4 regions of the Anoxybacillus sp. EFIL genome follow, and region 2 is predicted to be linked to each of the others. Evidence: predicted binding sites of a transcription regulator. Region 2 holds the regulator's gene; each other region holds the start of a gene.
What was found. Region 2 encodes Rex, which represses fermentation and respiration genes when NADH is low (regulators of the CRP and FNR family bind a similar motif). Its sites were predicted from a motif close to TTGTGAAATATTTCACAA; they were not measured.
Positions count from the first base shown of each region.

Region 1: the regulator Rex is predicted to act here: its motif matches at 2,118-2,135, upstream of ES017_RS05555 (L-lactate dehydrogenase).
Region 3: the regulator Rex is predicted to act here: its motif matches at 3,192-3,209, upstream of ES017_RS08010 (TIGR04053 family radical SAM/SPASM domain-containing protein).
Region 4: the regulator Rex is predicted to act here: its motif matches at 2,729-2,746, upstream of pflB (formate C-acetyltransferase).

Region 1 is NZ_SDLH01000002.1:481,841-487,892, reverse strand. Features, by position in the region: gene ES017_RS05565 (rhomboid family protein) at 1-803, opposite strand, end outside; gene ES017_RS05560 (hypothetical protein) at 839-1,024, opposite strand; gene ES017_RS05555 (L-lactate dehydrogenase) at 1,101-2,051, opposite strand; gene ES017_RS05550 (5-formyltetrahydrofolate cyclo-ligase) at 2,209-2,781, opposite strand; gene rpmG (50S ribosomal protein L33) at 2,836-2,985, opposite strand; gene ES017_RS05540 (sugar phosphate nucleotidyltransferase) at 3,066-5,456, opposite strand; gene ES017_RS05535 (hypothetical protein) at 5,601-5,918, shown strand; gene ES017_RS05530 (endolytic transglycosylase MltG) at 5,915-6,052, shown strand, end outside.
Region 2 is NZ_SDLH01000014.1:19,812-25,863, reverse strand. Features, by position in the region: gene tsaD (tRNA (adenosine(37)-N6)-threonylcarbamoyltransferase complex transferase subunit TsaD) at 1-991, shown strand, start outside; gene ES017_RS14655 (ABC-F family ATP-binding cassette domain-containing protein) at 1,306-3,201, opposite strand; gene ES017_RS14650 (redox-sensing transcriptional repressor Rex) at 3,429-4,064, shown strand; gene ES017_RS14645 (YdiK family protein) at 4,074-4,247, opposite strand; gene ES017_RS14640 (CPBP family intramembrane glutamic endopeptidase) at 4,244-4,981, opposite strand; gene groES (co-chaperone GroES) at 5,207-5,491, shown strand; gene groL (chaperonin GroEL) at 5,562-6,052, shown strand, end outside.
Region 3 is NZ_SDLH01000004.1:64,088-70,139, reverse strand. Features, by position in the region: gene katG (catalase/peroxidase HPI) at 1-1,716, opposite strand, end outside; gene ES017_RS16120 (hypothetical protein) at 1,946-2,077, opposite strand; gene ES017_RS08015 (undecaprenyl-diphosphate phosphatase) at 2,282-3,106, shown strand; gene ES017_RS08010 (TIGR04053 family radical SAM/SPASM domain-containing protein) at 3,227-4,369, shown strand; gene ES017_RS08005 (YczF family membrane protein) at 4,366-4,611, opposite strand; gene ES017_RS08000 (spore germination protein) at 4,685-6,052, shown strand, end outside.
Region 4 is NZ_SDLH01000006.1:53,666-59,717, reverse strand. Features, by position in the region: gene ald (alanine dehydrogenase) at 1-296, shown strand, start outside; gene ES017_RS10310 (amino acid ABC transporter ATP-binding protein) at 334-1,056, opposite strand; gene ES017_RS10305 (amino acid ABC transporter permease) at 1,053-1,706, opposite strand; gene ES017_RS10300 (basic amino acid ABC transporter substrate-binding protein) at 1,773-2,573, opposite strand; gene pflB (formate C-acetyltransferase) at 2,873-5,101, shown strand; gene pflA (pyruvate formate-lyase-activating protein) at 5,150-5,878, shown strand; gene pgmB (beta-phosphoglucomutase) at 5,887-6,052, opposite strand, start outside.

The DNA.
Region 1 (6,052 bases), on a different contig from region 2:
CCGTACAATTTTTCAACAAGCGGGCCTAAATAATATAGTGCAAACGTATTCATAAGCAGATGTACAAAACCAATATGCAAAACGATCGGAGTGAAAAAGCGCCACCACTCTCCTTGTAAAATGAGCGGGTTAAATTTCGCACCGTATTCAATAAGTGTCAACGTATTTGTACTTCCACCGTTCCATTCTAAAACAAAAAACATCACAATTTGCAAGGCGATAAATACGTATGTAAATCTCGCTTTTCCACGTTCAAATATGCGCCGTTCATTTTCATACAATCGCTCGGCAAACGACAACACGTGTTGTTTAAATGCTTGTAATTCGTGTTGTAACATCGGAGAATCATCAGGCACATATACTTTCAATGATTGATGAAACAACATGTTTAGTTCACGTAGTACGGCATACATATTGTTTATATGCATCACAAATGTTTTCATATGTACTCGTTCAGTCGTTAACGGGCGATGAACGTACAGTTCCCAATCGTCAACAGGAGGGTACATCATGACATATATGTTAACGACTTGAAGATGACGGCGAAATTGCCGCCTCCGCCATTCATCAACGGCAGTCATGGCGCGCTGCATATCATTTTTTAACGATACGCTCCAATCGATGTCCGTACGAACGAGACGAACGATTGGTGCTTTTCGTTCACGCGTAGACTGCAACCAAACTTCTCGTTCATCGGGCGATAAATACACGATTTCATAGTTCGCCTGCAAAAATTGAAACGTCATTTGCCAATATACAAAATCAAAGCGAATGCTCAACCTTCCCTCTCCCTTCGCTATCATACCCTTCTTTTACCACACTCTTTTACAAAGCGCAACTATTTGTACTTTTGTAAAAACAATGTTGGTACAAGACGTTGGCGAATAAACGGAATAGACATTCCCCATTGAACTACTCGCTTTTGAACTGCTTCCCGCTTCAATATTTCATTCAACAATCGATAGCGAAACCGATAAAGAACAAGCCCAGCGACTAAAGTGACAATCAATGTTTTTCCATTCAATATGATCACCCTCCTCATGCTTACCGTTCCCTTTTCTCATTAAAATTATAAAAAGGTTGCCTCATCATGAGACAACCTATTGCAACCCAACGCGTTTCATTACATCTTTTAACACATTGGCAGAGTGAGTAAATTTTTCTTTTTCTTCTTCATTCAATTGCAATTCGACGACTTCACGAATACCGTTACGGTTTACGATCGCTGGTACGCCGATGTACATATCGTTTTGACCATATTGTCCTTCTAAGTAAGCTGAAACAGTAAGCACGCTATTTTCGTTTTGTAAAATTGCTTTTGTTAAACGAACAAGTCCCATCGCAATACCGTAATATGTTGCACCTTTTCGTTCAATAATTTGATACGCAGCATCGCGCACGTTCACAAAAATGTTGTCTAAATCTTCCTGTTTATATTGTGGTTTTTCTTTCATCATATCAGCAATTGGACGGCAGCCGATAAACGCATGGCTCCAAACCGGCAATTCTGTATCACCATGTTCCCCAATAATATAAGCATGTACGTTACGTGTATCGACATCGAAATATTCCCCTAGCAAATAACGGAAACGAGCTGTATCTAAAATCGTTCCTGAACCGATGACGCGCTCTTTCGGTAAGCCAGAGAACTTCCATGTTGCATATGTTAAAATGTCAACTGGATTTGTTGCAACGAGGAAAATCCCATTAAATCCACTCGCCATGACTTGATCAATAATGTTTTTGAAAATTTTCGTGTTTTTCTCCACTAAATCTAATCGTGTTTCTCCCGGTTTTTGATTTGCCCCTGCTGTTAACACAACAATGTCTGCATCTTTGCAGTCTTCATAATTACCGAACCAAATTTTTGTTGGCGATGGAGCGAACGGCATACCGTGGTTTAAGTCCATCGCATCCCCTTCAGATTTTTCTTTATTAATGTCAATAAGAACGAGTTCTTCTGTCACCCCTTGGTTTAAAAGGGCAAACGCATAACTTGAACCGACAAAACCTGTCCCAACTAAAACAACACGATTTACTTTATTTGACATGTTCTTTCCACCTTTCGTATATGTCATTTTACAATATGTGCATTGTTTATCTGTTTCACACTTGCATTGTACACTGTTTCACAAAGTTTATGGGGCATGAATTATTAACATTTTGTTAATTTTTTCTCCTGTATAATATGAAAACGCTTATGCTGTTTTATAATTCGCTTTCACAAATGATTATTCCTTCATTCGTAATGATCATTTTGACAGAAATATCATGCTTTTCAATCGGCAACGCAGAAACGATTTGACAATCATATGCAAGTGAAAGGGTGTCATTAGGAAAATCGACTAAATAACGATCATAATATCCTCCACCGTAGCCAAGACGATATCCGCCTCGAACGAAAGCAAGGCCTGGAACGAATAGCAAATCGATTTCATGTTTTTGTACTTCTTTCGTTTCTTCTACAATCGGTTCATATAAATCAAAAAAAGTGCGTTCTATTTGTTGAAAACAATCAATTTCTCGAAACGTCATTTGTTTTGTTGTTACATTGCATTTCGGAATCGCAACTTTCTTCCCTTCTTGCCAAGCTCGTTCAATAATACAAATCGTGTCTACTTCGATTTGTCTTGAAATCGTTATACCGATCATGTGTGCCTTTTGCCAACTATGTTGTTGAAATAATATGTCGTGAATGACGTTCTCTTTGTTCTTCCGCTCTTCTTTTGTCATATGTAAGAGACGTTGTTTCATTTGTTGTCGTAATTGTTTCTTCTCCATTATCCTTCCCCCTATTTCATAAAAAAATAAGCAGCAGGAAAAAAATCCTACTGCTTACTTCGTTTCACGATGAACTGTTGCTTTTTTGTCTCGTGGGCAATATTTTTTCAATTCAAGGCGCTCTGCGTTATTGCGCTTATTTTTTGTTGAAATATAGTTGCGTTCGCCGCATTCTGTGCATGCTAACGTAATATTTACACGCATCGCTCTTTCCCTCCAAACAAAAGTATTATAATCACACCTTTCCATCATATCATTTTTCTTAAACAATTTCCATATGAATTTTATACGTTTTGATATTGCCGAATTTTCTTTATATAGTATTTCGTATATTCTTTTGCTTTTTGAGCATTTGTCGCTTGGGAATAAATCGTTAACGTCGGTTCATCTACCTTTGGTAAAATGAGTGTCCATGCCCCATCTTCATGATACACTTTTATGCCATCTGTAAAATCAACATGTTTGTCATAACATTCTTCTAACAATTTGCGCATGACAGCTGCTCGTTCATGCCATGGGCAATAAACATCGCGGCATGATAAATGAATCGTTGGGATGGACGAAATAACCGTGCGGAGAGAACAACGTTCAATAGCTAACAAATGAAACAGTTGTACACACGCATACAGTCCATCAAAATAAAAATGAAATGGTTCATGGTGATGAGCAAACAAAAAATCTCGTCTCGCATCTTTCACATACACAATGTCCCCATATAAACGTTCCGCTAATGTATGCAACATCGATGGGGCCCAAGAGGGAACAGCCACTTTTTTCGTTTCACTAAATAAAAGCGATACTAATACGTGCAATGAAATGACTTCCTCATTCGTCAATGCCGTTCCTTGTCCGTCAAAAATTCGAAAACGTTCGCCTGAACGATCAAATACGATCCCAAAATGAGCGTGCTCACGTTTAATTTGCTTGCGAATATGTTCGTCGTCTTGATGATCTGTCCAAACAACTTGAATGGCAAACGACTGAAGTGTATGTTCAATGATTTCCCGCAGTAAAGGCGAGCTACAAACGACTACTTTCCATTGTTCCGATGACGAAAAAGGAATCCATTGTCGTAAGGCACGAACGTACAATTCGTCTTTTTCTTTTTGTTTCATCGCTTCACCGATTTGTGTCAATGACACATAACAAGCATGTTCATGCTTCATTTGTTGCTCAATAGCTCGTTCCATCGCTCGATCGATCGGGTAGCCATATCCGTCATAGATGTCAACAATCGCTTCATCATGTTCATCCATCGTAATAAATACACCGCCATGATACTGTTTATGAGGGACAATATAACGAAAAGCTGGCAAATATCCACCTTCATATATGTTTGTATGCATGCCATACATGTGTAAACATTCGGCAAATAGCATACCCATTGCTCTCGAAAATGGATGGCCGTCAAAGCCGATTAATATGCGACTATCCTTTTCATATAGGCTACTGTACGCGGAAGCAAGCCTCGTTATAAATAGCGGATGGGCATCAATATATGCCCGCATTTTTATTCCTTGTTCACTGAACAACGTTTTCGTATGTTGTTCCCCCCATACAATCGAATGTTTCACTTTCGTTTTTTCGGCAATTGTTTTATTCGGCCAAATTTTCACTCCATGTTGCACTTTCACTTTATTTTCTAATTTACATTTTGCTCCGATGACCGCATAATCAAATATTTCATTTTTTTTGCCGATGTATACATCATTAGCAACGATCGCCCCGCGTAATTCACTATGTTGATCAACATATACGTCAGGCCAAACAATCGATCGTTTTAACGATGCATGTTTACTGATCACTGAACGTGGGCCGATGACCGTGTAAGGTCCAACCGTTGCGTAGTCATCAATACGTACACCATCTCCGATCATAATCGGTCCTTCTAATTTAACCCCTTGCGCAATCTTAACCCCTTTACCAACCCATATAGCAGGGGCAATTTCTTTATAGTGAGAAGGAACGAAACGTTGATTCAGTAAATCGATATGTGTTTGATGATATTGCTCAATGACGCCAATATCGGACCAATACCCATCTGCTTGCCATCCGTATATCGGATATTCGTGTTGAACGAGATATGGAAAAAGATGTTGACTAAAATCGTAAGGTGGATGTTGTGGCATATAATCAAAAATAGTTGGGTGACAAATGTAAATGCCTGTATTCACTAAATCGGTACATACTTCATTCCATTTTGGTTTTTCTACAAAATGAATAATTTTCCCGTATCGATCTGTTACAATTCCACCATATGAAAGAGGAGTCGCTTCGTGGTGCATAAGAACGGTAACTAATGATTGTTTGGAGAAATGAAAATCGATCGCTTGCTGTAAATCGATCGTCGTCAACGTATCTGCGCTGATGACGACAAACGTATCGTCTAAAAACGACTGCGCATGTTTTACACTTCCTGCCGTCCCAAGCGGCGTCGCCTCTTCAAAATAATGAAGATGCACACCAAACCGCTGTCCATCCCCGAAATATTCAATAATTTCTTCACTTAAATATTCAACAGTTACAGCAATATGTGTAATACCATATTGTTTTAACCACTCAATACTATACTCCATCACAGGTTTATTCATAATCGGTACGACCGGCTTCGGAACATGGCAAGTTAACGGACGTAACCGCGTTCCTCTTCCCCCTGCCATAATAACCGCTTTCACAACATATCCCCCCCAAGTGAAAGCACACTTTTTTCTATCATATCATGACAGCTACTTGCGGACAATAGATGAAAATTGTCGATTTGACACGAAAATGATGCATGATCGCTACATTCCTATGTATAATAAAGTGGGGTGAAAAACATGATCGAATATACATTTATTGGACTCGTTTCTTTTGCTATCATACTATTGCTTATTTCTTTCTTCCAAAAAGATCCCGTCAAAGAAGTAGAAGAACAAGTAGAACAGCTAACATTATCGACGATGCAACAATTATACGAAGTAAAAAAGCGAGTGAAAGCACTTGAAGAAGAGTTGCTTGTCGGAATCGAGCCATTTTCGAATGAAGAGCAAATTGCTCACTTATATAAACAAGGGTGGACAAAAGAGCAAATTGCTCGCAAGCTTAACATGCCGATCGATGAAGTGAATATAATGATCGCGAGGAATGAACGATGAAACGGACAACGCGTGCCTTTGCGGGTGGGATATTGTTTGCTACAACGGTAATCGCTACAATTTACTATACAAATCATAACGAATCAAAAAATAATACCGTAAGCGAAAAACAATATGAACAGCTCGTTGCTGAA
Region 2 (6,052 bases):
GCTTGGAATTGAGACAAGCTGTGATGAAACAGCGGCTGCCATTGTGAAAAATGGACGTGAAATTGTAGCTAACGTTGTTGCCTCACAAATGGAAAGTCATCAACGATTTGGTGGGGTCGTTCCTGAAATTGCATCGCGTCACCATGTTGAGCAAATCACGCTTGTGTTAGAAGAAACGATGAAGCAAGCAAATATGGATGTTAGCGAAATTGATGCGATTGCGGTAACAGAAGGTCCGGGATTAGTTGGAGCGCTATTGATTGGCGTGAACGCTGCGAAAGCATTAGCTTTTGCGCATCGCATTCCTCTTGTTGGCGTGCATCATATTGCAGGACATATTTATGCGAATCAACTTGTACAAGACATGAAATTTCCGCTATTAGCTCTTGTTGTGTCAGGAGGGCATACGGAGCTCATTTATATGAAAGAGCATGGAGTGTTTGAAGTCATTGGTGAGACGCGAGACGATGCGGCTGGGGAAGCGTATGACAAAGTTGCACGCGCGTTACAGCTACCTTATCCGGGAGGGCCTCACATTGATCGTTTGGCGAAACAAGGAAAACCGACTATTGATTTGCCTCGTGCATGGTTGGAAGAAGGTTCGTATGACTTTAGTTTTAGTGGATTAAAATCAGCCGTCATTAATACGTTGCACAATGCAAAACAGCGTGGAGAAACGATTTTGCCCGAAGATATGGCAGCAAGTTTTCAGACAAGTGTTGTCGAAGTATTAGTAGGAAAAACAATACAAGCGGCTGCGCATTACGACGTGAAGCAAATATTGCTAGCTGGTGGGGTCGCAGCAAATGAAGGATTGCGCACACAATTGCAAAAACAAGTTGAGCAACTACCAGAGGTGGAACTTGTCATTCCGCCATTGTCCCTTTGTACAGATAACGCGGCGATGATTGCGGCAGCTGGAACAGTATTATTTCAACAAGGAAAGCGCGCTACTATGGCGTTAAATGCGAACCCAAGTTTACTGTTATAACAGGAGGGTGTCCCGAAAGTGAAGGGGCACTCCTTTTTTATAACTATATACGTGCGAAACAACTTGACGTTATGTGAAGAAAAACTTAGTCACATTTTGTGGATTATGTTATCCACATACGTGTGGATAATGTGGAAAACGTGTACTATATGTTATTTTATCATAACGAGTTAACCACAAAGAAATAGACAAATTTTTTAATTGTATTGTGGATAATGTGGAAAAGTGCGTGAATAACTTATATTTAGATGTTTTTTCTGTGGATATGTTTGTGTAAAAAGATGAGCTAGTCCACAAATGGAGCTAGCTCATCATTATTGTTGTAAAAGTTCCCATTGTTCGAATAATTCATCGAATTTTTGTTTCAGTTGTTCAATTTTCGCTTGTGTATCTCGGGCTTTTTCATAGTCGTTGTAGCAGGAAGGATCATATAATTGTTGTTCATACGTTGCAATTTGTTGCTCGAGTTGTTCCATTTCTATTTCTAGCTGCTCTATTTTTCGTTTTCGTTGTCTCTCTAATTTTTTTCGTTCTTTTTCTTCTTCATATGAGCGTTTTAGTGACGATGATTCGTCCGTTGTCGTCTCTTGAGCGATTTGTCCAAGTTCGAGTAGCTCTGCTTTTTTCGCCACGTAATAATCGTAGTCCCCTAAATATTCAATGAGACCGTCTGTGGATAACTCGTATATTTTTGTTGCGATTTTGTTAATAAAATAACGGTCGTGAGAAACGAAGATAATTGTTCCTGGGTATTCAATAAGCGCTTGTTCTAGCACTTCTTTGCTGTCTAAATCTAAATGGTTTGTCGGTTCGTCTAACACTAATACGTTGGCTTTTTTCATCATTAGTTTGGCGAGAGCGAGCCGGGCTTTTTCACCGCCACTTAATGTTTGCACTGGCTTCAATACATCGTCACCAGAAAATAAAAAGTTTCCGAGAATCGTACGAATTTCTTTTTCCGTCTTTAATCGATCTTCATCCCATAGTTCATCGATGACACGTTTGTTCGATGTTAATTGAGCTTGTTCTTGATCGTAATACCCAATTTGTACATTTGTTCCGTAGCGTAGTTCCCCATGTTTTACAGGGAGTTGCTTAATGATCGTTTTTAAAAGAGTCGATTTTCCAATTCCATTTGGCCCAATAAGTGCGATGCTATCACCGCGAGTGACACGAAATGAGAGGTTTGTTGCGATGATTTGATCATAACCAATGGCTAAATTGGTAGCTGTTAATACGTCATTTCCGCTTGGGCGTTCAATTTCGAAGCGAAACGATGCCGATTTTTCATCACCGAGCGGCTTTTCAATGATATTCATTTTTTCTAGTTGTTTTCTTCTGCTTTGAGCTCGCTTTGTTGTCGATGCACGGGCAATATTTCGTTGAATAAAATCTTTTAATTTTGAAATTTCTTCTTGTTGTTTTTCGTACAGTTTCAATTGTTGTTCAAATTGTTCCGCCCGTTGTTGTAAATAACTTGTATAGTTTCCAACGTATTTTTTTATTTTTGTGCGTGATAATTCATACACTTGTGTCACGATTTGGTCAAGAAAATAGCGATCGTGTGAGACGATAAGAATGGCCCCATCATAATTTTTTAAATATTGTTCAAGCCATTGCAATGTTTCCATATCTAAATGATTTGTTGGTTCGTCTAAAATCAACAAATCTGGTTTAGCTAGAAGCAGTTTGCCGAGCGCTAGCCGCGTTCGCTGTCCACCGCTTAACGTGGATACTTTTGTTGTGTAGTCATACTGAGAAAAGCGGAGGCCATGAAGCACAGAACGAATATCGGCTTCATATTGATAGCCACCTTTTTCTTTAAATTCCATTTGTAAACGGTCGTAATGCTCAAGTAAGCGCTCATAGTCGGCACCGTGCAAGCTCATTTGTTGTTCTAGGTCACGCAATTGTTTTTCCATTTGTTGAAGCGGGGCAAACACATCGAGCATTTCTTCCCAAATGGAGCGATGGGCGTGCAAACCAGTATATTGATCTAAGTAGCCAATTGTTACGTGTTTCGGTTTAATCACTTCCCCTGTGTCATATGACAATTGGCCGGCAATGATTTTTAATAATGTCGATTTTCCTGCACCATTTCTTCCAACTAACGCGATACGGTCTTTTTCTTGTATTTCAAGCTTAATGTCTGATAAAACTTGTTCCGCCCCATATGATTTGGATAGTTGATTTACTTGTAAAATGATCATCATTTTTCACCTCAATCTTCTTTTGATAGTGTAACGTACTTTCTTGATGTTCGGCAACACTAGTGTACGAATAACAAATTTGACAAAAATAATAATAAAGGGTACAAAGGAAAGACAGAATGAAAAAAATAGTGTATAGTTTAAAAGTGGGGAGAACTTTTCAGACGTATAGGAGAGAAAAATGAAAGCGCTAACTATTTGTGAAAGGAAATGTGGGGGATTGACTCGTGAATAATGAACAACCAAAAATTCCGCAGGCGACCGCAAAGCGACTACCGTTGTATTATCGTTTTTTGAAAAACTTGCATGCATCAGGAAAGCAGCGTGTATCTTCAGCGGAGTTAAGTGAAGCCGTAAAAGTCGATTCAGCAACGATTCGCCGTGATTTTTCATACTTTGGTGCGCTTGGAAAAAAAGGATACGGTTATAATGTAAATTATTTGCTGTCGTTTTTCAGAAAAACGTTGGATCAAGATGAAACGACAGAAGTAGCGTTGTTCGGTGTCGGTAATTTAGGTACGGCATTTTTAAATTACAATTTTAGCAAAAACAATAATACGAAAATTGTGATGGCATTCGATGTAGATCCAGATAAAGTAGGAACGGAAGTCGGAGGAGTGCCTGTTTATCATTTAGATGAATTGGAAGAAAAACTAGGTGGGATTACGGTAGCCATTTTAACCGTTCCAGCCCAAGTTGCCCAACCGATTACCGATCGGCTTGTCCAAAAAGGCATTAAAGGGATTTTAAACTTCACGCCTGCTCGTCTGCATGTACCTGAACACATTCGTGTTCATCATATTGATTTAGCGGTCGAATTGCAGTCACTTGTTTACTTTTTAAAACATTACGGAAATGAGTAAACCTCCCATTTACGAGCGGGAGGTTTTTTTCAATAAAGAACGAATAGCGGTGCCAAAATCTAATGTAGCAATAAGAATAAATAGCATCGTTGTGACGTCCCAAATGCCATCGTCAGCACTATCAACAGCAAAATAAGTGAATAAAATGCCCATCAAAAAGTAAAACAACGGCTCAGACTTCATGAAAACAGCCTCCAAATCACGAATTGCATTTGTTCTGCTTCTTTCATTATCTTTTCAATTTCTTCAGCAAATAACGTTTGAATAGCAACGACAAATGTATTCATCAGTACATGTGCTGCAATAGGAACGAGAATACGCTTTGTTTTCACATATAAGAAAGCAAATACAAATCCCATCGTTGCATAAAGAAGCAAATGTTCAAACTCTAAATGAACGACAGCAAATAAAAGGGAACTGACAGTTGCTGATAAGAAAAAGTTATATTTTTGATACAGCGTTCCAAAAATAATTTTTCGAAAAATGATTTCTTCTAAAATCGGTCCGACGATCGAAGTGACGAGCATAAGCGCTGGTGTTAGCTTCACCATCTCAACAATGCGTCTCGTATTTTCGGACCCCATCTCGACGCCAAATACGTGCATCTCAATATTTGCTGCGATGCCTTGAGAGAAAAGGGCAAGAAAGAACCCGCCAATTCCCCAAAAAATTGACGTTCCGATAGATGCTTGATGGCGATCGTACGAATATTTCATATCTTCTCTCATGAAATAAAGAACGAAAAGAAAAGCGATCGAGAAGCTAATGACAGCCCAATAACCTGAGGCAATGGATAGGGCGACTTCTTTATTTGATGCGTCAACAAATCCGCTATGTGCAAGCAAAGGAACGCCAATTAAACTAGATAACTGCATGGCGATGTATGTAATAATGACATACCAATATTGCTTTTTCACGTGTTCAACCCCTTTTGACAAAATGAGTACTTTTTCATTTTACCATATTTTTTGTATGAATTTCGAAAGGAAAGACATAATGAAAAAGGGAAAGATTTAGTGAAAAATTTTTAACTTCCTACTTGCAAAATTGAAAAAAGTTCATTAATATAATAAGTGTGTTAGCACTCAATGATGATGAGTGCTAATAACGGAACGAAAATCTAATTAAGGAGGTCGTTTGCCGTGTTGAAGCCACTAGGTGATCGTATTGTCATTGAATTAATTCAAACTGAAGAAAAAACAGCGAGCGGAATTGTTTTACCAGACACAGCGAAAGAAAAACCACAAGAAGGAAAAGTTGTTGCAGTTGGTTCAGGTCGCGTTCTTGACAATGGTGAGCGCGTAGCTCCAGAAGTAAGCGTTGGTGACCGCATCATCTTCTCAAAATATGCGGGTACAGAAGTAAAATATGATGGAAAAGAATACTTAATCTTACGTGAAAGCGACATTTTAGCTGTGATTGGTTAATCGTTCGCCTGATAACATATAAAGCATACAAAAATACTTAACAAAAATTATCATCAAGGGGGTAAGATGTATGGCAAAAGAAATTAAATTCAGCGAAGAAGCTCGTCGTGCGATGTTACGCGGTGTAGATAAATTAGCTGATGCAGTAAAAGTAACATTAGGTCCAAAAGGTCGTAACGTTGTATTAGAGAAAAAATTTGGTTCTCCATTAATTACAAATGACGGTGTAACAATCGCAAAAGAAATCGAATTAGAAGATCCGTTTGAAAATATGGGTGCGAAGCTTGTTGCGGAAGTAGCAAGCAAAACAAACGATGTTGCCGGTGACGGTACAACAACAGCGACTGTATTAGCGCAAGCGATGATTCGTGAAGGATTGAAAAACGTAACAGCTGGTGCGAACCCAATGGGTATTCGCAAAGGTATTGAAAAAGCTGTTGCTGTTGCAGTAGAAGAATTAAAAGCAATCTCTAAACCAATTGAAGGCAAAGACTCAATCGCTCAAGTTGCAGCGATTTCTGCGGCTGACGAAGAAGTTGGTCAATTAATCGCAGAAGCAAT
Region 3 (6,052 bases), on a different contig from region 2:
GTCCGCGAACGGTTCTAATACCGCAAAGCTTTCCACATCCGTTTGTTCTTCCGTAGCATCGCCTCGTCCAGGCATAAACGGTACGTGGACGTCAAAGCCAGCATCGCGCGCTGCTTTCTCGACCGCCGCACTGCCACCAAGTACGATTAAATCGGCGATGCTCACTTTTTTAGGGAGCGCGCGTTGAATGTCTTCATAAACGGCAAGCACTTTCGCAAGTCGCTCTGGTTCGTTTACTTCCCAATCTTTTTGCGGCGCAAGCCGAATGCGCGCACCGTTCGCTCCGCCACGCTTATCGGAGTTACGGAACGTGCTAGCGGATGCCCAAGCGGTTTTCACAAGTTCGCTAATCGTTAACCCTGAATGTAAAATTTCCGTTTTGATATCTTCAATTTCCGCATCCGTTAATTCAACCTCTGCTTCTGGAATCGGGTCTTGCCAAATGAAATCTTCTTTCGGTACTTCTGGACCGAGATATCTCGTTTTCGGCCCCATGTCGCGATGAATGAGTTTAAACCAAGCACGAGCAAACGCATCCGCAAATTCTTCTGGATGTTCATAAAAGCGACGAGCAATTTTTTCATATATCGGGTCAAAGCGTAACGCTAAGTCCGTCGTCAACATCATCGGCGGCACTTTCACATTGGCATCTTCCACATCAGGCGCTAAATGTTCTTCTTTTATATTCACCGCTTCCCATTGATACGCACCAGCTGGACTTTTCGTCAACTGCCATTCGTATTCAAAAAGCAATTGTAAATAGCTGTTATCCCACTGCGTAGGTGTTGGCGTCCAAGCGCCTTCCAGACCGCTTGTAATCGTATCGCGACCGTTTCCTTTTCCGTACGAGCTAAGCCATCCTAACCCTTGCGCTTCAATCGGAGCTGCTTCTGGCTCAGGGCCGACATGCGACGCAGCACCAGCCCCATGCGCCTTCCCAAACGTATGTCCGCCTGCGATGAGCGCCACTGTTTCTTCGTCGTTCATTCCCATCCGTTTAAACGTCTCGCGAATGTCACGTGCCGCCGCAAGCGGATCTGGGTTGCCATCAGGACCTTCTGGGTTGACATAAATCAGCCCCATTTGAACAGCGGCAAGCGGATTTTCTAATTCGCGATCGCCTGTATAGCGTTCTGAGGCGAGCCATTCTTTTTCCGCTCCCCAATAAATGTCTTCTTCTGGATGCCATACGTCCTCGCGACCAGCGCCAAAACCGATCGTTTTTCCACCCATTGACTCAATCGCCACGTTGCCGGCTAACACAATTAAATCTGCCCACGAAATTTTATTGCCGTATTTTTGTTTAATCGGCCACAACAGGCGACGTGCTTTATCTAAGTTCGCATTGTCTGGCCAACTGTTTAATGGGGCGAACCGTTGCGTACCCGTTGAAGCACCGCCTCGTCCGTCGCCAATGCGATACGTCCCTGCAGAATGCCAAGCCATGCGGATAAACAGTGGGCCGTAATGTCCGTAGTCGGCAGGCCACCAATCTTGGCTTGTCGTCATGAGTTTACGCAAATCTTCTTTTAACGCCCAATAGTCGAGTGTTTGAAATTCCTCTGCATAATCGAACGTTTCGTCATGGGGATTCGTTTTTCTGTCGTGTTGATGAAGAATGCTTAAGTTTAGTTGATTCGGCCACCAGTCTTTGTTTGTTGTTTTGTTTGAAGCATGACTCGTCACACTTCCATGGAACGGGCATTTGTTTTCCATTCTTTTATTCTCCTTTCCTACGTATAAATGAAATATGATGCTGTTCACTTGTTGAGGTTGATAATAATGATTACATTAGAATTATACTAAATTAATATTTAATAGTAAAGTAAAAATGATATTTTTATTTAAAAATTATAAAAACCCCCCATTTTATTCTGTTTACAGAATAAAATGGGGGATCTATACGTTCACATCCGCATTTCCGTTCATCGTTTCACTCCAATCTTTAATGTTGCAACATATGTTTCACTTGTTCAGTTGTTAAGTTGCGAATAAATTCGATTAAGTCAATCGCCTCGATTCCGAATTCATTACATTTTTCAACGTATCTTTGGTAAGCTTTTGTGTACATATCCATAAACAAAACTCCTTTCACACGTTGCTTTTGTTAGTTATATTGTATTATAACAGAAATAAAAAATCAACAACTGTTATATAATTATTTTAAAAAATGATATGATTTTTATGTACATGTAGTAGAAACGGAAGGTTTGTAGTACAATAGAGTAGGCAAATGGAAGGGATTATACATATTTTACCGTTTTAGAAAGGATGAACATACATGCATATAATCGAGTTAATGAAAGCGCTTATTTTAGGGCTAGTCGAAGGGGTGACAGAGTTTGCGCCTGTTTCATCGACAGGTCATATGATTATCGTTGATGATATGTGGCTAAAGTCAAGCGACTTTTTAGGAAAGTATGGGGCAAATACGTTTAAAGTCGTCATTCAGCTCGGTTCCGTTTTAGCTGCTGTTGTAGTGTTTAAAGATAAATTTTTCGAATTGCTTTATTTACGAAAAAGCGAAGTGAGAAAAGGACCGCGGTTGACACTTATGCACATTTTTATCGGTCTTTTACCTGCTGGTGTGTTGGGTGTTTTATTTGAAGACTATATTGATGAACATTTGTTTTCGACGGAAACGGTGCTCATTGGGCTCATGCTTGGAGCGTTGTTGATGATCGCAGCAGACCGTTTCGGAAAACGAACGAAAGTAGCGCAAACAGTAGATGATATAACGTATAAGCAAGCTTTCATTGTCGGTCTCGTCCAATGCTTATCCCTTTGGCCAGGGTTTTCTCGTTCGGGGTCGACCATTTCAGGTGGCGTACTTGTCGGAATGAGTCATCGCGCTGCCGCTGATTTTACATTTATTATGGCTGTGCCAATTATGGCTGGAGCAAGCGCCATTTCGTTGTTAAAAAACTGGCAGTACATTACGATGGATGCTTTACCATTTTTCATTGTCGGTTTTATTAGTGCTTTTGTTTTTGCATTGTTAGCCATTCGCTTTTTCTTGCGTTTAATTAACCGCGTTCGCCTTGTGCCATTTGCCATTTATCGCATCGTGCTCGCGGCAGTTATTTATATTGTTTATTTTGCGTAATCTCCACGATTTTTGTGGAGATTTTTTTGTTTAAAAAGTCGTCAAAAACGCACGAACGCATGATGAAAAAATAAGTCTATAATGAATGTGAAAAATAACACGAAAAGCTGGTGATGACATATGCATGAACATGCGAGTGCGGTAGATTATAACGAAAATCCGTTTATCGTCATTTGGGAAGTGACAAGAGCTTGCCAGTTAAAATGTGTACATTGTCGTGCCGATGCCCAACCTGTCCCAGATCCGTGTGAGTTAACGCACGAAGAAGGGCTTCATCTTATCGACGACATATATGAGATGAACAATCCGATGCTTGTGTTTACAGGTGGCGACTGTATGATGCGCGAAGATTTGTTTGATCTTGCATCGTATGCGATGAAAAAAGGGATGCGCGTTTCGATTACACCGAGTGCGACACCAAATGTGACGAAAGAAAAAATGAAAAAGGCAAAAGAGATTGGACTGTCGCGCTGGGCATTTAGTTTAGACGGACCGACCGCTGACATTCACGACCGATTTCGCGGTACACCGGGTTCGTTTGATTTAACGATCGAAAACATTCGTTATTTAAATGAGCTACATATGCCATTACAAATTAATACAGTCATTTCGCGCTATAACTACGATCATTTAGAACAAATGGCGAAATTAGTTGCAGAGTTAAAGGCAGTAATGTGGTATATTTTTTTACTCGTTCCGACCGGCCGTGGACAAATGGGCGATTGCATTAGCCCGGAGGAACATGAACAAGTGTTCCGTTGGTTGTATGAGTTAAGTAAAACGGCACCGTATGATATAAAAACGACAGCAGCACAACATTATCGTCGTGTTGTCATTCAACAAAAAATGCGCGAAAAACGAATTGAAGCAGGGGATATTCGTTATGAGCATGCGATTACGACCGATCATGCTTCAATGATTGACGGCTTAAAACGGGCGCCAAAAGGCGTCAATGACGGCAACGGTTTCGTTTTCGTTTCACATACAGGAGATGTCATGCCAAGCGGCTTGCTTCCAATCGTATGCGGCAACGTACGCGAGCAACCGTTATCGTATATTTATCGTGAATCGGAAGTGATGAAACAGTTGCGCCAACCAGACTTATATAAAGGAAAATGCGGCATTTGTGAGTTTCGCTACGTTTGTGGCGGATCCCGCGCTCGCGCCTATGCAGTCACAGGTGATTATATGGAAAGTGAACCGTTTTGTATATACGTTCCTTTAGGGATGAGAAAAGAAAAAACCCGAACGGTGTTCGCTTAATGCGGACGCTGTTCGGGTTTTTTATGTTGCTTCGTTTTTCGAAACAGGTGAAGGCATGTGTTAAATATCCATAAACTGATAAGTGAGAACAAAACGGCTACTTCAATTGGTTCCATTACTTGAAAAGGATTGAAAATGTCAAACCAAGCTTGATGAATGCTCATTCCTAGCAATAAATTCATGCTAATCGCTATACCGCCTAACAACATAGAAATAGCGATACAAACCACGATAGTTTTCATCACTTCATCCCCATGGCTGCACTTTTTATTTAGCATCTGACCATTTTTTACGTTTATTCCTTTTGCATAATATATGCATTATATGCTTATTCTAACCATCAAGGAGACAATGGATGGAGGAGGAAAGATGTGGACACGATCGAAGGGTAAGAAAGAAAAGGATACGCATGCATATGGGGGATTAGCACCAAACGGCATATACGGAACGATTGATCAAGATTTACATACAAACATAGAAAAAGTTCGAGATATTACTGGAAATAGTGCAGATATCATCATCCGCCGTTTTTTACTTGGAAAGGATGATAATTTTCCTGCTGCACTTTGTTTTGTAAGCGGAATGGTTGATGAACATATCGTTCAGCAATTATTGCTTGAAATAAGTGTACAATTATCACTTCCTTCAAGTAGTTGCGGTCTAGACTATATTGAACAAAAAATAGCTACAACTAATACAGCACGGCGCATTCAGCAATGGCACGACATATTTTCCTCGCTTATGTCTGGGGAAGTCATTTTATTTATTGATGGGATGCTAGAGGCAATTGGTGTATCAGTAAAAGGTGGTGAGTATCGTGCGATTACAGAGCCGAGTACACAACTATCTATTCGAGGGCCACGTGAGGGTTTTACAGAATCGTTAGCAACAAATGTTGCTATGGTTCGACGACGAATTCAAAATCCACATGTGTGGGTAGAAGCCATTACACTAGGTGAAGTGACACAAACAAATGTCCGTATCATGTATATTAAAGGAATTGCAAATGACAAAATTGTTGAAGAAGTGCGTAGTCGATTGCGACGCATTTGTATAGATGGCGTTCTTGAATCTGGATATATTGAACAACTGATTGAAGATGAATCATTTACAACGTTTCCAACTGTTTATCATACGGAAAGACCAGATAGTGTTGCGGCCAATTTGTTGGAAGGAAGAATCGCTATTTTTGTAGAAGGGACACCATTTGTCCTTATTGTCCCAACCGTATTTATACAATTTTTCCAAGCTGTAGAAGATTATTATGCACGCTTTGATATTGCGACAGCGTTGCGTTTTTTACGTATGCTCGTTTTTTTTATTTCCCTTGTTGCACCGTCTGTGTATATTGCACTGACGACATTTCATCAAGAAATGATTCCTACTTCCCTTGTCATTGCAATTGCTGCACAACGTGAAGCGGTTCCTTTTCCAGCTTTTATTGAAGCATTACTCATGGAGGTGACGTTTGAAATTTTGCGTGAAGCTGGAGTGCGCTTGCCAAGGGCTGTTGGACAGGCTGTATCGATTGTTGGGGCGCTCGTCATCGGACAAGCTGCTGTAGAAGCAGGTTTTGTTTCGTCCGCTATGGTTATCGTTGTGTCCATCACAGCAATTGCTAGCTTTGCGACGCCGTCGTTTGCAATTGCTATTTCCGCACGTTTAATTCGTTTTGCCCTAATG
Region 4 (6,052 bases), on a different contig from region 2:
ATGTGACAACGCACGACAACCCAACATATGTGAAACACGGCGTCGTTCACTACGCAGTAGCGAACATGCCTGGAGCTGTGCCGCGCACATCAACACTTGCGCTCACAAACGTCACAATGCCATACGCACTACAAATTGCAAATAAAGGCGTACACAAAGCGGTCGCAGACAACCCTGCATTACGCCTTGGTGTAAACGTCGCAAACGGAGAAATCACATACGAAGCTGTCGCACGCGACCTCGGTTACGACTACGTTCCTGTCGAAGTGGCATTAGAGAAACAATTATTAGCATAAAAACGAAAGGTGTCCTGACACACGGGACACCTTTTTCTTATAACACTTTGGATAAAAATGACTTCGTTCGCTCATGTTGTGGTGCATCAAAAATTTGTTGTGGCGTTCCTTCCTCCACGATCACTCCACCGTCCATAAAGAGAACACGATCCCCGACTTCACGCGCAAATCCCATTTCATGCGTCACGACGACCATCGTCATTCCTTCTTTTGCTAGTTGTTTCATGACGGCAAGCACTTCCCCTACCATTTCTGGATCGAGCGCAGATGTTGGCTCATCAAATAACATCACTTTTGGCTCCATCGCAAGCGCACGAGCAATAGCAACACGCTGTGCCTGTCCACCAGATAATGAATCCGGATATACGTGTGCCTTATCTTGTAAGCCGACTTTCGCAAGCAGTTGCATCGCTTTTTCTGTCGCTTTTTCTTTCGACCATTTGCGCACTTTCATCGGGGCGAGTGTAATATTATTAAGCACCGTCATATGCGGAAATAAATTAAATCGTTGAAACACCATGCCAACTTCTTCACGCACTTTATTTAAATCCGTTTTCGGATCTTTTAAATGAAATCCGTCAACGACGATATCCCCCTCATCAAAATCTTCAAGCAAGTTTAAACAACGTAAAAATGTCGACTTTCCTGAACCAGAAGGGCCGATAACGACAACCACTTCTTTTTCATGAATGTGCACATCAATTCCTTTTAACACTTGTAGCGATCCGAACGATTTTTTTAAATTTGTCACTTGAATCATGCGTCATACCTTCTTTCTAACCGATGTAGCAACTTGCTTAACGAGAGGGTAAGCACTAAGTAAATGAGCGCAACAGTTAAGTACGGTTCCCAAACGCGATAATATTGACCTTGCATCGCTCGTCCCCAATACATGAGTTCAGGCGCTGCAATAATTGCTGCAAGAGAAGAATCTTTAATGAGAACGATAAATTCATTGCCAAGCGGCGGAATCATTCGTTTAATGGCTTGTGGCAAAATGATGTAACGCATCGCTTGTACGTGCGTCATTCCAAGCGAACGAGCCGCTTCCATTTGACCGCGATCAATGGACTGGATGCCAGCACGGAAAATTTCCGCAATATACGCAGCTGCGTTTAAAGATAAAGAAATGGCGCCAGACACGAGCGGGTTCGGTTGAGCGGTAAAAATCGGCATCACGCCAAAATGAATAAGTAAAATTTGTACGAACAATGGCGTGCCACGGAAAAAATGGACGTACCAATCAAAAGGAAGACGAATGAGGCGGTTTTGAACCATTTTTCCGAGCCCAATGGCTAAACCGAGAATCGTCCCGAAAAAGATACCGACTAACGATAAGCCGATCGTCCAGAGCACCCCTTTCAAAAAAAACGGTGCATATTCAACAATGATATTGAAACGAAAATCCATCATCAATCACCTTTCCCTTTGTAAAAATTGCGTAACCTTAGCAGTTACGCAATTTTTACATCAACGTTATTGCTGTTGTTGTAATGATTCCATATTCGGTTCTGTACCAAACCATTTTTTATAAATTTCTGTGTACGTGCCATTTTCGATGACTTTTTTCAACGCTTCGTCTACTTTTTGTTTTAAATCGCTTCCTTTCGGGAACATAAAGCCGTAAAATTCAGATTCAAAATGTTCTGGATCCTCAAATGCTACAATTTTAGCATCTGGATTATTTTTTACGTATTCGTTCGCCACGGCATTATCTGTGACAACGGCTTCCACACCGCCGTTTAATAAGTCCATAATCGCAACGACCGTATTCTCAAACTTTTTAATATTTTTATTCTCTTTTCCTAAAATCTTCTCAACCGCTTCTTGTCCAGTTGTACCATTTTGGACACCGACAACTTTTCCTTGTAAATCTTTCGCGCTTTTAATCGAACTTCCTTCTTTAACAAGAATCATATGTGTTGATTCAAAGTAAGGAATAGAAAAGTCATATGTTTTTTTCCGATCATCGTTAATTGTAATTCCTGAAACGGCCATATCCGCTGTTTTCCCTTGAATAGCCGCAAACAATGGATCCCAGCCGATGTTTTTTAATTCATATTCTAGTCCAGCTTCTTTCATGACAGCTTTTAATAAATCGACATCAAAGCCGACAATTTCCCCTTTATCCATGTATTCAAATGGGGCAAACGCCGCATCTGTGACGACAGTAATTTTCTTTTCTGTTGTCGCTGTTTTTTCTGTCGAACTACCACATCCAACAAGCGCAAACATAAGCATAAAAACAAGCGCTGCAATCATTCCTTTTTTTATCATTGTTAATCCCCCTTACTATTTGTTGTAAAATAATAAATGTTTGTGTATAAACATGTTATGCCCCTCATGTTTCACATATTATCAGCTTTTTTGTTTTTATGCAACAAATTTTATAAAAATAATTTTTGGAAAAATCTTTATTTTAAAAAATGTTTTTGATCAACTTTTCACAAATTCGTCAATCCTTTATGCTCCTCACCTTGTCAAAAAGTAGTATTCTTTATATAGGGGATATTTTTATTATCCTGAATGAATGGGAGGAGATTATAATGGCGCTACTTACTGTACATGAAGCGTTAATGGACGCTTGGAGAACGTTTAAAGGTGATAAATGGAAAAAAGAAATTGACGTTCGTGATTTTATTTTAAATAACGTAACCGTTTACACAGGGGATGAATCGTTTTTACAAGGTCCGACGGAAGCGACGAAAAAGCTTTGGGAACAAGTGATGGAACTTTCCAAACTAGAACGCGAAAGAGGCGGCGTTCTCAACATGGATACAGAAATCGTATCAACCATTACGTCGCATGGACCTGGCTATTTGAATAAAGAACTTGAAAAAGTCGTCGGTTTCCAAACAGACGAACCGTTTAAACGGGCGCTTATGCCATTTGGCGGTATTCGCATGGCCGAGCAAGCATGCGAAGCGTACGGCTACCAAGTAAGCGATGAAGTAAAGAAAATTTTCACTCAATATCGTAAAACGCATAACCAAGGTGTATTTGACGTATATACGGACGAAATGAAAGCGGCGCGCAAAGCAGGAATCATTACAGGACTTCCTGACGCATATGGACGCGGTCGCATTATCGGTGACTATCGTCGCGTGGCCTTATACGGTGTTGATCGCTTAATTGAAGAGAAGAAAAAAGATTTACGCAACACAGGTGCGCGTACAATGAGCGAAGACATCATTCGTCTTCGGGAAGAATTAGCGGAACAAATTCGCGCTCTTCAAGAATTAAAAGAAATGGCTGCAAGCTACGGATATGATATTTCTAAACCGGCGCGCAACGCACATGAGGCGTTCCAATGGTTATATTTCGCTTACCTTGCGGCGATTAAAGAACAAAACGGTGCAGCCATGAGCTTAGGTCGCGTCTCTACATTTTTAGATATTTATATCGAGCGCGACTTGCAAGAAGGAACATTAACAGAACGCGAAGCGCAAGAGCTTGTTGACCATTTCGTTATGAAATTGCGTCTCGTCAAATTCGCAAGAACGCCAGAATACAATGAGCTATTTAGCGGCGACCCAACGTGGGTCACAGAGTCCATTGGCGGTGTCGCGATTGACGGTCGTCCGCTTGTGACGAAAAACTCATTCCGCTTCTTGCATACACTCGATAACTTAGGCCCGGCGCCAGAACCAAACTTAACGGTGCTTTGGTCAACACAGTTGCCAGAAGCGTTTAAGAAATATTGCGCGAAAATGTCGATTCAAACAAGCTCCATTCAATATGAAAATGACGATTTAATGCGACCTGAGTTCGGCGACGACTACGGCATCGCATGCTGCGTATCCGCGATGCGCATCGGCAAACAAATGCAATTTTTCGGCGCGCGTGCAAACCTTGCAAAAGCATTATTATACGCAATTAACGGCGGCGTGGATGAAAAATTAAAAGTGCAAATCGGCCCAGAGTTTGCGCCAATCACATCTGAATACTTAGACTACGATGAAGTGATGCGCAAATTTGACAACGTCATGGAATGGCTAGCAGAATTGTATATTAATACATTAAACGTCATCCATTACATGCATGATAAATATTGTTATGAACGAATCGAAATGGCGCTTCACGATACGCACATTTTGCGCACGATGGCAACTGGTATCGCTGGGTTGTCCGTTGTCGCTGACTCATTAAGTGCCATTAAATATGCGAAAGTAAAAACGATTCGCGATGAAAACGGCTTAGCTGTCGACTTTGAAATTGAAGGCGACTTCCCGAAATACGGAAATAACGATGATCGCGTTGATGCGATTGCGGTCGATATTGTTGAACGCTTTATGACAAAATTGCGCAAACATAAAACGTATCGCGATTCGAAACATACGACATCCATCTTAACGATCACATCAAACGTCGTATACGGTAAAAAGACAGGAAATACACCAGATGGTCGTCGCGCTGGTGAACCGTTCGCCCCTGGGGCGAATCCATTACACGGTCGCGATACAAAAGGAGCGCTTGCATCGTTAAGCTCTGTCGCAAAATTACCGTATGAATATGCATTAGACGGCATTTCGAACACGTTCTCGATCGTACCAAAAGCGCTCGGGAAAGATGAAGCGACACGCATTCAAAACCTTGTCGCGATTTTAGATGGCTATGCGCAAAAACGCGGTCATCATTTAAACGTCAACGTCTTTAACCGCGACACGTTGCTTGACGCGATGGAACATCCTGAAAAATATCCGCAATTGACTATTCGCGTATCAGGTTATGCGGTCAACTTTATTAAATTAACACGCGAACAACAAATTGACGTCATTAATCGGACGTTCCATGAAACAATGTAATGGAAGCTCCCACGCATCGTGGGAGCTTTCTACCTAGGAGGAAACAACATGAACGGATTTATTCATTCAATCGAATCGTGCGGAACGGTGGATGGTCCCGGTATTCGTTACGTCATTTTTACTCAAGGCTGTTTATTGCGCTGCCAATATTGCCACAACGCAGATACGTGGGAGATTGGCAAAGGAAAACAAATGTCTGTTGATGAAGTTATTGCTGATGCAAAGACGTACTTGCCTTTTATGCAAGCATCCGGCGGCGGAATAACGGTTAGTGGCGGAGAACCGCTTTTACAAATCGATTTTTTAATTGAGCTATTTCGCCGTTGTAAACAGCTTGGCATTCATACAACGATTGATTCGTCTGGCGGATGTTATACGACGGAAGCATCATTTCAAAAAAAATTAAATGAATTGCTTCAATACACAGATTTAATTTTGCTTGATTTAAAACATATTGATGAAAAAAAACATCGTAAACTAACAGGAAAAACGAATGAACATATTTTAGCGTTTGCACGTCTATTATCAGAACGAGACGTACCTGTTTGGATTCGCCATGTGCTCGTTCCAACCGTCACAGACGATGAAGAAGATTTACATCGCTTAGCTGACTTCATTCGTACGTTGCACAACGTCGAAAAAATTGAAGTTCTTCCGTATCATCAACTCGGTGTATACAAATGGAAAGCGCTTGGACTCACATATCCACTTGAAGGCATCCCGACGCCATCAGAAGAACTTGTCGAAAAAGCAAGGGAAATATTAGGCGCAAAATAAGCTGGTCGTCATTGACCAGCTTTTTGCATAAATCGCTTTTTTAACTCATCCCATGTCAATTGCTCCGTCCGTTGCACGAGCCAGTCTGGAGATAAAGATGCCAAATGATTCCCGATACCGACGGAAAACATATTTGTTTGCTTAATCGCCTTCATCCCTGCCTCACCGTCTTCA